DNA from 3 places in the Pantoea sp. S18 genome. Region 3 is predicted to be linked to each of the others. Evidence: predicted binding sites of a transcription regulator. Region 3 holds the regulator's gene; each other region holds the start of a gene.
The links. The regulator LexA, encoded in region 3, represses DNA repair genes until DNA is damaged. The targets are predictions, from matches to a motif close to TNCTGTATGTACATACAGNA.
Positions count from the first base shown of each region.

Region 1 (4,134 bases), 1.5 Mb from region 3:
GCCGGGACCGCCCCAATGTGGACCTTCACCCCAATGCGGACCTGGACCGGGGCCCCAACCGCCGGGATGGGCGAAACTGATTGCTGGTGTTAATAAGGTTAACGCCAGCACCGAGGCGATAACTGTTTTCATCGGTGATTCTCCTGCTGTGACTGACAGCAGAATTGGCCTTCCTGAGCGAAAACTCAAGCGAAAAGCAGCTGATTTTTCCTCTGTTTACCATGCTTAACGCTTTCCTGACGCTAGCGCCATGATTGGGGGGGAATTGGGGAGAACAGGGCATAAAAAAACGGCAGACCAATTGGCCTGCCGTTGTGGTATTGAGGAGTGTTAGCGGTGTGCCAGTTCGGCGTGCTCGTCGCTCTCCAGCACTTTTTTGTCGGTCAATCCAAGCCAGCGGCTGGTGAGTGAACCGGCGGTCATTGAACCATTTACGTTGAGCGCGGTACGGCCCATATCGATCAGCGGTTCGATGGAGATCAGCAGCGCGACCAACGTCACCGGCAGGCCCATCGCAGGCAGCACAATCAGTGCAGCGAAGGTTGCACCGCCGCCGACGCCTGCCACACCGGCAGAACTCAGCGTCACGATACCCACCAGCGTCGCAATCCACATTGGGTCAAACGGGTTGATGCCCACGGTTGGCGCAACCATCACCGCCAGCATGGTGGGATAGAGACCTGCACAACCGTTCTGTCCGATGGTGGCACCGAACGATGCCGAGAAGCTGGCGATCGATTCCGGCACGCCCAGACGACGCGTCTGCGTTTCCACGTTCAGTGGAATACTGGCGGCGCTGGAACGGCTGGTGAAGGCGAAGGTGATCACCGGCCACACTTTACGGAAGAAGCGCATTGGGTTGATGCCGTTAACCGACAACAACAGCGCGTGCACGGCAAACATGATTGCCAGACCGAGATAAGAAGCCACCACGAAGCCACCCAGCTTGATGATGTCTTGCAGGTTGGAACCTGCCACCACTTTGGTCATCAGCGCCAGTACGCCGTACGGCGTCAGCTTCATGATCAAACGCACCAGCTTCATCACCCAGGATTGCAGAGTATCGATCGCCACCAGCACGCGCTCGCCTTTTACCTTGTCATCTTTAAGCAGTTGCAGCGCCGCAACACCGAGGAAGGCGGCGAAAATCACTACGCTGATGATCGAGGTTGGATTGGCGCCTGCCAGATCGGCAAACGGATTTTTAGGAATAAAGGAGAGCAGCAGCTGCGGCGTGCTGAGGTCAGCCACTTTGCCTACATAGTTGCTCTGAATCGCACTCAGACGGGCGGTTTCCTGCGCACCTTGCACCAGACCTTCCGCGCTCAGGCCAAACAGGCCAGTTACCAGCACGCCGACCAGCGCGGAGATTGCGGTGGTAAACAGCAGCACGCCAATGGTCAGCACGCTGATTTTACCCAGCGATGAGGCATTGTGCAGTCGTGCGACCGCGCTCAGGATCGAGGCGAATACCAGCGGCATCACGATCATCTGCAGCAGTTGCACGTAGCCGTTACCGACGATGTTGAACCAGCCAATCGACGCTTTCACGGTTGGGCTGTTTTCGCCATAAATGGTTTGCAGCGCCAGACCAAAGGCCACACCGAAAACCAAACCGGTCAGCACGCGCTTTGACAAGCTCCAGCTTTGGTTGCCAATGCGATTCAGCAGAATCAGCAGCGCGACAAACGCCACGATATTAATAATGAGGGGAAAATCCATGCTCAACTCCAGAGTGTGACGCGCCATCGCCCTGGGATGGCACGTAAAACAGTAAGTCCCCGTTAGGGAATATTTAGAATGTTATCAGTTCAGCGTGGGGCGGGCTTATACCCAAAAAGAATGTTTTATAACTTTATCGCTTGATTCGACTGGTTATTGACCGTTTTGACCATTAACCAACCGACCGACGCCATTTTGTAGCGTATTGAACAATTGTTCCGGCCAGCCGTTGGCACCAAAAGAGGGCATGCCAGGCGGGAACCACAACGCATAACCGACCAGCGCCAGGCAAAGTGCGCGCTCCAGCTGGTTACCTTTCTGGCTATTCAGGATGGGCAAACGGAAGCGCCAGCGGCAAGGCCACAGCAACGGCACGCCAGCGGGCGTTAGCATATCGGCGACAATATGGCTGAGATAGCCGAGCGTCATACCTTGCAGTACATCGGCGGGCAGAAACCAGTCAACGGGCACATTAATCTGGAATAGCCACAGACTCACCGCTACCGCCAGCAAACTGTGGGTAAAGCCGCGATGACCAAAGGCGCGGGCGATGGGATGCGATAGCCACTTTAATCGCTGGCCTAACACGGATTTAGGGTGATCGATATCAGGCAGCAGGCAGGTTAACAGCGCAGCAGGCACTAAATGCCACCAATCGGCGCTGGCCAAAACTGGCGTCAGCTCCGCGCGCTTGGCAAAAATGGCGCTGGCAATGGCAAAAATGATATGGCCTTCGGCCGTCATGATGAAACCTGGCTGCATAAAACTGTCGATGCATCCAGTATAGGGATTTATCCAGTGAATGAGAATGGTGACGCTGTAACGAAGCGTTAATATTTTTCACTTTCCCGCGTCACAATGACGCGGGAAAAGAACGGGTTAGCTTAGCGCGCTAACCATCCACCATCGACTGCCAATGTATAACCTTGCACATAATCGGAGGCGCTGGAGGCGAGGAAGACAATCGGGCCCATCATGTCGTCCGGGACGCCCCAGCGACCCGATGGAATGCGGCCCAAAATTTCCTCGTTGCGTGACTCATCGCTACGCAATTGTTCAGTGTTATTGGTGGCCATGTAGCCTGGCGCAATGGCGTTAACGTTGATGCCGTGCTTGGCCCATTCGTTGGCCATCAGGCGGGTTAACCCCATCACCGCGCTTTTAGATGCGGTATATGAAGGCACGCGAATGCCGCCCTGGAAAGACAGCATCGAGGCAATATTAATGATCTTGCCGCCGTTACCTTGCGCGATAAACTGACGCGCGACCTGCTGCGACAGGAAGAACAGGCTTTTGCTGTTGATGTTCATCACATCATCCCAATCCTGTTCGCTGAAGTTGAGTGCATCCTCGCGGCGAATGATGCCGGCATTATTTACCAGGATGTCGATGCGACCGGCCTGCGCCACTGCCTGTTCAACAATATGCGGCACGACGGACGGTTTGGTCAGATCGGCCTGAATCGACCAAAAACGGCGGCCTAACGCCTCAACTTTGGCCTGCGTATCATCTGGCCCAGCGCGATTGACGCCAATAATGTCACATCCCGCCTGCGCCAGACCTAGCGCCATGCCTTGTCCTAAACCGGTATTGCAGCCGGTAACCAGTGCGACTTTGCCTTCAAGACTAAATGCGTTAAGTATCATGATTCGCTCCTTGTTAGCGCAGCGCGCTGATGGCGACGTGGTCCATGTCATCGAAAACCTGGTTTTCGCCCACCATGCCCCAGATAAAGGTATAGCGCTGCGTTCCGACGCCCGCGTGAATCGACCAGCTCGGTGAAATCACCGCCTGCTCGTTGTGCACTAATAGATGACGCGTTTCCTGCGGCTGGCCCATCATGTGGAACACGGCGCTGTCGTCGGCCATATCGAAGTAGAAGTAGACTTCCATGCGGCGTTCGTGGGTGTGACACGGCATGGTGTTCCACAGGTTGCCGTCATCGAGGCGGGTTAATCCCATGGTTAACTGGCAGGTTGGTAACACATCGGGCACGATGAATTTATTGATGGTGCGGCGATTCGAGGTGGCCGCGTCGCCCAGCGTGGCTTTCACCGCTTCGGCGAGGGTGATTTTTTTGTCCGGATAATGAGTGTGTGCCGGCGCGCTGTTGTAGTAAAACTTCGCCGGATGATTGGCATCGCTACTGCGGAAAATCACGCTCTGCGCGCCTTGTCCGACATACAACGCTTCCTGATTACCGATTTCCCAGGTACTGCCATCCACTTCAATCAGTCCCGGCCCACCGATGTTGATTACGCCGAGCTCGCGGCGTTCGAGGAAGTAACTGACGCCCAGTTGTTTACCCACTTCATGGCCGATGGTCACGGATTTCTGCACCGGCATTACGCCGCCGATGATGATGCGATCGATATGGCTATAAGTGAGGGTGTAATTGTCGGCGTCGAAAAT
Region 1 covers NZ_CP142688.1:1,818,745-1,822,878, forward strand. Annotated here, with positions in the region: gene VIJ98_RS08430 (DUF6515 family protein) at 1-132, opposite strand, end outside; gene VIJ98_RS08435 (L-cystine transporter) at 331-1,722, opposite strand; gene VIJ98_RS08440 (metal-dependent hydrolase) at 1,876-2,466, opposite strand; gene kduD (2-dehydro-3-deoxy-D-gluconate 5-dehydrogenase KduD) at 2,607-3,368, opposite strand; gene kduI (5-dehydro-4-deoxy-D-glucuronate isomerase) at 3,382-4,134, opposite strand, start outside.
Region 1: VIJ98_RS08440 (metal-dependent hydrolase) is a predicted target of LexA. The motif match lies at 2,487-2,506, and genes of this name have one in related genera.

Region 2 (4,134 bases), 140 kb from region 3:
CATTGGTATTACCGCCTCATCTGATACCTTCTATCCAGGCCAGGAACGCTACGACACCTTCTCGGGTCGCGTGGTGAATCGCTTCCAGGGTTCAATGGAAGAGTGGCAGCAAATGGGCGTCCTTAACTATGAGATGGAATCCGCTACACTGTTAACCATGTGCGCCAGTCAGGGACTGCGTGCCGGCATGGTGGCGGGTGTCATCGTGAACCGTACGCAAAAAGAGATCCCGGATGCCGCGACCATGAAACAGACCGAAAGTGATGCGGTGAAAATTGTGGTTGAAGCCGCGCGTCGCTTAATTTAGTGCGCCAGTCAGGGATGAATTCGAGACCAGGCTTATAAGGATTCCAGCTATTTCCTGATTAGAATGCGCGCAATTTCAGCAGCTACTGAGAAATTTCTTATGCGCAAAATGGTTTCTGTCTCACGTCCCAATTTCATGAATAATCCCGCTACTGCACAATCACGCGTTGAAGGTGCAGCAGCGAGATTTCGCCAGGCGATGGCGGCGAATAACTATCCTCTTGCGCGTCAGTGCTGTGAAGAAGTGCTGCGCGTGTTGCCCAATCATATGCAGGTGCTGAGCGACTACGCGTTAACCCTGATGCGTGTGGGCGAGCACAAAAAATCCTATAAAATTTACCAGAAGATCTATCAGGCTCCGGCCGCGCAGCGCGCGCAGGCGTCTGAAACTTGGCTGGATGGATTAACGGAAGTGTGTGGCTGGCTGAATAAAGAGGATGAGGTGGCGCGTTACGGCCTCGAATCACTGCAGAATTCCGATGTGACCTTCAGTAAAGGGGCGAAAGTGGCATTCCCTTCTGATGCGCCGCCACCGATCAACCGTAACAATCCGGCAGAAAATATCATCTCCTTTAGCCTGTATGGCGGCCAGCCACGCTACTGCGAAACCTTGATTAAAAACATCGAAGTGGCGCGCGAGTTCTACCCCGACTGGATCTGCCGCATCTATCTTGACGACAGCGTGCCGCAGCACGTCTGGCAGCGCCTGAAGCAGCCAAACACTCAGCTGGTGGATATGTCGCACGAGAAAACTATCTTCCCAACGCTGTGGCGTTTCCTGGTGATGGACGATGCCAGCGTCAAACGCTATATCGTGCGTGACGCGGATTCATTGTTGTCCGAGCGCGAAGTGGTGGCGGTAGAAGCATGGCTGAACTCGCCTTATTGGTTCCATCATATGCGTGATTACTTCTCGCATACTGAGCTGTTGCTGGCGGGCATGTGGGGCGGTTGCCATGGCGTGTTCCACAATGTTGAACAGCAGATGCGTGACTTTATCGCTCAGTATGCCGGTAGCGAGCGCTTCACCGATCAGTACTTCCTCAAAGTGGCGCTGTGGCCAACGGTGCGCGAAAGCATATTGAATCATGACGATATTTTCCGCTTCCACCACGCACAACCATGGCCGGCACATCAGCCAATTCGCTGGCAAACCGACAGTTTCCACGTCGGCAGCAACGCCGGTTTTGCCAGCATGGCGGGCCCAGTTGAAAATGCTGATAACGGTTGGCAGCAGGTTGAGATCACCTACGACGGGAAAAGCTGGACCTATCCGGCCAAAATCCAGGGTGAAACCGAATGGGTGTTGCCGATGCCCTTCTTCCTGATTGATGCGTGGAAAGCGGGAGATCTAACCGTAAAAGCCCTATAAGTAGAAAACGTTTTCCCAAAATAATTCGAGGCGCAGGAAGGCGGCAAGCGAGCGAATCCCCAGGAGCTTACATCAGTAAGTGACTGGGGTGAGAACGTGCAGCCAACGCATCTGCGGCTTGAAGTATGAAGGGAAAAAAATCTGGACATTCATACAGTACGCCTCTACCTTTTCCCTCAGCGAGACGATCCGCGGGGGGATTATGGATCAGCAACTTATCATTAGCGGCGCGCTGGCGCTGGCCGGTTTGGGCATTGGCTGGATCATCGCCCAACTGCGCGCCGGCCATCAGCACGCCAGCTTCACTACCGAGCGTCGCCTGTTGGAAGAGGCGCAGCAGCGTCAACAGCAGCAGCTCGAACAGTTACAGCAGCAAATCCAGCAACGCGAACAGGAGATGCGCCAGCTACACGGCGCGCTCAGCGGTGCGCAGGAACGTTTACAGCAGCTTGATTACTGGCGCGGCGAAAGTGAACAGCTCAGCCGGGAGCTGCGCAATCAGCTGGAAGTAAACAGCGCACAGGAAGCCGAACTGCGTGAAGTGACCATTCGTCTTGAAGAGACACGCTACGGTGCAGAAGAGAAGCAGCGACTGCTGACCAACAGCGAACAGCGTCTCAGCGCGCAGTTTGAAAATCTCGCCAACCGCATCTTTGAAAACAGCGGGCGGCGCGTCGATGAACAGAACCGTCAAAGTCTGAATAGCCTGATTGGCCCGCTGCGTGAACAGCTGGATGGTTTCCGCCGTCAAGTGACTGATAGCTTTGGCGTGGAAGCGCGCGAGCGTCACACTCTGACTCACGAAATACGCCAGTTGCAGCAACTCAACGCGCAGATGGCGCAGGAAGCGGTCAATCTTACTAAAGCGCTGAAAGGCGACAACAAAATTCAGGGCAACTGGGGCGAAGTGGTATTGGCCCGCGTGCTGGAAGCCTCTGGCTTGCGTGAAGGCTACGAATACCAAACACAGGTAAGCGTGCAGCTGGAACAGCAGGGCAGGATGCAACCGGATGTGATCGTGCGTTTGCCGCAGGGCAAAGATGTGGTGATTGACGCCAAAATGACGCTGGTTGCCTACGAGCGCTACTTCAACGCCGACGATGAAGCCACGCGTGAGCAGGCGATTCAGGAGCACGTTAACGCCATGCGCGGACACATCCGCCTGCTGAGCCGTAAAGATTACCAACAATTGCCCGGTTTACGCTCTCTGGATTATGTGTTGATGTTTATCCCGGTGGAACCGGCGTTTCTGCTGGCTATCGATCGCCAGCCTGAGCTGATCAGCGAAGCGTTACAGCAGAACATTATGCTGGTCAGTCCCACCACGTTGCTGGTGGCGTTGCGCACTATCAACAATCTCTGGCGTTATGAACACCAAAGCCGCAACGCACAGCGCATCGCCGACCGGGCAACGCGGCTGTACGACAAAATGCGGCTGTTTGTCGATGACATGAGCGGCATCGGCCACAATCTCGACAAAGCGCAGCAAAGTTATCATCAGGCGATGAAAAAGCTGTCTGAAGGGCGCGGCAACCTGATCGCGCAAAGTGAAGCTTTCCGTTCGCTTGGCGTGGAGATCAAACGTCCAATTAATCCGCAACTGGTTGAACAAGCGCAGCCGGAAGAGGCGGATGAAGATTGGGCAGACGATCGCACCGAGGATGAAAACGTTGCAGAACCAACAACAGACTCGCTGCGCCGCATCAATGAATAGCACGGTGGTCGCGTGCTCGTGTAGCGCGACTCTGATACACTTCGGCAAGAATTGTTTGTGGAACAGGTAAAACCGATGGCAGATGAATCACAGCAGGAAACTACCCATTTTGGCTTCCAGACCGTCGCGAAAAGCGAAAAGGCCGATAAAGTCGCGGACGTGTTTCACTCCGTCGCGGCAAAATATGACCTGATGAACGATTTGATGTCGTTTGGCATCCATCGTGTCTGGAAGCGTTTTACCATTGACAGCAGCGGCGTGCGCCGCGGTCAGCGCGTGTTGGATCTGGCGGGTGGTACCGGCGATCTGACGGCAAAATTCTCACGTCTGGTGGGCGAAACCGGCCAGGTTGTGCTGGCAGACATCAACAGCTCGATGCTGAAGATGGGCCGCGAAAAGCTGCGTAATCTCGGCGTGTCGGGCAATGTTAGCTATGTGCAGGCCAACGCCGAAGCGCTGCCATTCCCGGATAACTACTTCGATTGCATCACCATCTCCTTCGGCTTGCGTAACGTGACCGAAAAAGAGAAAGCGCTGGCATCGATGTTCCGCGTGCTGAAGCCAGGCGGACGTTTGCTGGTGCTGGAGTTCTCGAAGCCGCTGCTGGAGCCGCTCAGCAAAGCTTATGATACCTATTCATTCCATATTCTGCCGCGTATTGGTCAGCTGGTGGCGCAAGATGCTGAAAGCTATCGCTATCTGGCGGAGTCGATTCGTATGCATCCCGATCAGGAAACCCTGA
Region 2 covers NZ_CP142688.1:213,658-217,791, forward strand. Annotated here, with positions in the region: gene udp (uridine phosphorylase) at 1-307, shown strand, start outside; gene VIJ98_RS00955 (tetratricopeptide repeat protein) at 407-1,678, shown strand; gene rmuC (DNA recombination protein RmuC) at 1,881-3,392, shown strand; gene ubiE (bifunctional demethylmenaquinone methyltransferase/2-methoxy-6-polyprenyl-1,4-benzoquinol methylase UbiE) at 3,468-4,134, shown strand, end outside.
Region 2: rmuC (DNA recombination protein RmuC) is a predicted target of LexA. The motif match lies at 1,818-1,837, and genes of this name have one in related genera.

Region 3 (4,134 bases):
GTAGGTTACGCTTCGCTTATTCAGGCGTTGAACCAGCTATCACGTTGCCAGTGACCTCGCCAGATCAGCCACAGCGTCAGTCCGCGTAGCGCCAGGAACACCGTCACTGCCAGCCATAAACCGTGATTGCCGAGCCACGGTAACGTAAGCAGCGATATACCATAGCCGATTGCCGCCATCACCATGCTGTTACGCATCTCACGGCCGCGCGTCGCACCGATAAACATGCCATCCAGCAGATAACACCAAACGCCAACCAGCGGCAGAATCACCTGCCAAATCAGATATCTGTCGGCCATCTCGCGAAGCGCTTCCAGTGACGTCAACATCGCCACTATTTGCGGGCCGGTTAACGCATAAATCAGCGCAAAGATCGCTGCGACGAAGCAAGCCTGGCGGCAAGCCGCATGCCAAACCAGCAACAGCCGACTGCGATCTTTGGCCCCAACAGCTTCACCTGAACAGGCTTCAACCGCGTAGGCAAAACCATCCAGCGCGTATGCGGTAAAAGTGAGGAACATCAACAGTACCGCATTGACCGCCACCACATCCGGGCCAATTCGAGCACCAAGGATGGTGAGTGAGGCGAAGCAAATTTGCAGCATTAAAGAGCGCAGCATAATGTCGCGATTGAGGCGGAATAGCCGCGCCGCATCGCCGCGCCAGCTAGTTTTAAGCAGAGTAAAGTGGATACCGCGCATTTTCAGCACGCGCGCTACCATCCACAAACCCACGCCCAGCGTGACATATTCTGCCAGCGCGGTAGCCGCCGCCGCGCCAGCCACACCCCAATGCAGTTTCAGTACGAACAGCAGATCAAGCAGGATATTTACCAGATTGCCGATGATCAGCAGCACCATCGGTGCCCGCGCATATTGAACGCCCAGCAGCCAGCCCAGAATCACCAAATTGGCTAAGGTTGCGGGCGCACTCAGCCAGCGAATCTCAATAAAGATTTGCGCCTGCTGCTGCACTTCCGGGCTGCCGCCCATCAAGGCTGCCGCCAAGCTGCTCACCGGCGTTCGTAGCACCATAAATAGCACGCCAAAAACCAGCGCAATCAGCAGCGGTTGCGTTAAGGCGCGCGCCAGCGCGGTTTTGTCATTGGCGCCAAATGCCTGAGCGGTCAATCCGGTGGTGCTCATGCGCAGGAATAGCAGAAGCATAAAGATGAAGCTGGTTGCCGTTGTGCCCACGGCGACGCCGCCGAGATAAATAGGGCTATCGAGATGACCAATAACGGCAGTATCCACCACGCCCAGTAACGGGACGGTGATATTTGACAGGATCATCGGCAGCGCTAGCCGCCAGAGTGTTTTATCTGAAGAGGAAAACAGCTGCATCAGCCCATTCCGTTATGTGCGGTAATCAGCATAATGGCGCCAGCGTGAGCCGCAGAAAGAGTCACAGAGAAGTAAAACAGCAGACTGCGGTCAGCGCAAATTCACACCGCCGCAGTTGGGGAGGATCAGAAACTGATCAGAGCCACTCGCCGTTGCGTACAATCCCGACAGCTAAACCTTCAACAGTTAGTGACTGCTCACGGGTATCAACAACAATCGGCTGGAAATCGGTGTTTTCCGGCAGCAGATGAACAATTGCACCCTGCTTTTTCCAGCGTTTCACGGTGACTTCATCATCAATGCGCGCCACGACAACCTGGCCGTTACGCACTTCCTGCGTTTTATGCACCGCTAACAGATCGCCATCCATAATACCGATATCTTTCATCGACATGCCGCTCACGCGCAGCAGGAAATCGGCGCTCGGTTTGAACAGATTCGCATCCACCTGATAGTGGGCTTCAATATGTTCCTGCGCCAGCAAGGGTTCACCGGCAGCGACGCGGCCAATCAGCGGCAGCCCTTCGCTCGGTTCTTCTTCCATTAGCAAACGAATCCCGCGCGATGCGCCGGAAACAATTTCAATTACGCCTTTACGCGCCAGCGCTTTCAGATGCTCTTCAGCAGCATTGGGCGAGCGAAAACCCAGTTGCGCAGCAATTTCCGCACGCGTTGGCGGCATGCCCGTCTGGTTAATATGGTCGCGAATCAGGTCATAGACCTGTTGCTGCCGTGCAGTTAACGCTTTCATCCCGCCCCCTGGTTGTTTATACAGTCGCTGTGAGTATATACAGGTATTCGCGAAATGAAAACCGTAACAGAGGGAAAAATCAGCGGTTTGATGAATCTGGAATCCCTATCTCAAATGCGTCCAGAGCAGCGCGATCCAGACGAACAGAGCCAGTAAGATAGTCAGCAATACGGCGGCCGATCCCATATCTTTGGCGCGGCCCGCGAGCGGATGTTGCTCCTGCCCGATTCGGTCAACCACCGCTTCGATAGCGCTATTAAGGATCTCAATGATGATAACCAGCACTACCGAGCCAATCATCAAGATGCGGGAGATGGTATCTACATCCAGCCAGCACGCCACGAGAATGGCCACCAGCGCGGCAACAGCTTCCTGCCGAAATGCGGCTTCGTGCTGCCATGCGGCACGCAGGCCCTGCCAGGAATAACCGGCTGCTTTCACTATTCTTACTAAACCGGTGACGTTATTTGCCATGTCTATGGAACCCTTGATCTATTTTGACGTCAATGTGTGGGCAGTATGAGGCGGCAGAGCCACAGACCTTCGCTGCGCTTTCTGGTATGCTTGCCGCGCTTTGCTAACAAGAGGCTTAAAGTTGTCTATGTCAGGTTGGCGTAAACTCTATTACAAATTATTGAATTTACCACTCTCTATTTTGGTAAAAAGTAAGGTCATTCCGACCGATCCCGTCTCTGAACACGGGATCGATCCGACTCGTCCGGTGATGTATGTTTTGCCTTATGATTCAAAGGCTGACCTGCTCACGCTGCGTGCTCAATGCCTGAAACATGATCTGCCCGATCCGCTGGCTCCGCTGGAGATCGATGGCACCCTGCTGCCGCGCCACGTGTTTATTCACGATGGCCCACGCGTGATTCCCTATTTCGTGGCCAATCCCGAATCGGTAAAGCTGTTCCACGATTATCTGGATTTGCACCGCAGTAACCCGCAACTCGACGTGCAAATGCTGCCGGTCGCGGTGATGTTTGGTCGTGCGCCGGGACGTGAAACATCCGGTGAATCCACGCCGCATCTGCGCGTGCTCAATGGCGTGCAGAAGTTCTTCGCTATTCTGTGGCACGGCCGCGACAGCTTTGTACGCTTCTCGCAAACCGTTTCGCTACGCCAGATGGCGACCGAACACGGCACCGATAAGTCGATTGCACAGAAGCTGGCTCGCGTGGCGCGTATTCACTTTGCTCGCCAACGTCTGGCTGCGGTCGGCCCGCGTCTGCCTGCACGTCAGGATCTCTTCAACAAGCTATTACAGTCCAAAGCGATTGAAAAAGCGGTAGAAGATGAAGCACGCAGCAAAAAGATTTCGCATGAGAAAGCCCAGCAGAACGCCATCGAAATGATGGAGGAAGTGGCGGCGAACTTCTCTTACGAAGCGATTAAGGTCACTGACCGCGTGATGGGCTGGCTGTGGAGCCGCCTGTATCAGGGCATCAACGTACATGGCGGTGAGCGCGTGCGTCAGCTGGCGCAGGATGGTCATGAGATTGTCTATGTGCCCTGCCACCGCAGCCACATGGATTATCTGCTGCTCTCCTACGTGCTTTATCATCAAGGCCTGGTGCCACCGCACATTGCTGCGGGTATCAACCTGAACTTCTGGCCTGCCGGCCCGATTTTCCGTCGTCTGGGCGCGTTCTTTATTCGTCGTACCTTTAAGGGCAACAAACTCTACTCCACCGTGTTCCGTGAATATCTCGGCGAGCTATTTAGCCGTGGTTACTCCGTTGAATACTTTGTGGAAGGCGGACGTTCGCGTACTGGCCGTTTGCTGGACCCGAAAACCGGCACCCTGTCGATGACGCTGCAAGCGATGCTGCGCGGCGGCAGTCGTCCTATCACCTTCGTGCCGATCTACATCGGTTACGAGCACGTGATGGAAGTGGGCACGTATGCCAAAGAGCTGCGTGGCGCGGCCAAAGAGAAAGAGAGCTTCCTGCAGATGGTGCGCGGCTTGCGTAAGCTGCGCAATCTGGGTCAGGGCTACGTTAACTTCGGCGAACCGCTGCCGTTGATGAACTACCT
Region 3 covers NZ_CP142688.1:350,991-355,124, reverse strand. Annotated here, with positions in the region: gene dinF (MATE family efflux transporter DinF) at 21-1,343, opposite strand; gene lexA (transcriptional repressor LexA) at 1,480-2,094, opposite strand; gene VIJ98_RS01565 (diacylglycerol kinase) at 2,200-2,568, opposite strand; gene plsB (glycerol-3-phosphate 1-O-acyltransferase PlsB) at 2,696-4,134, shown strand, end outside.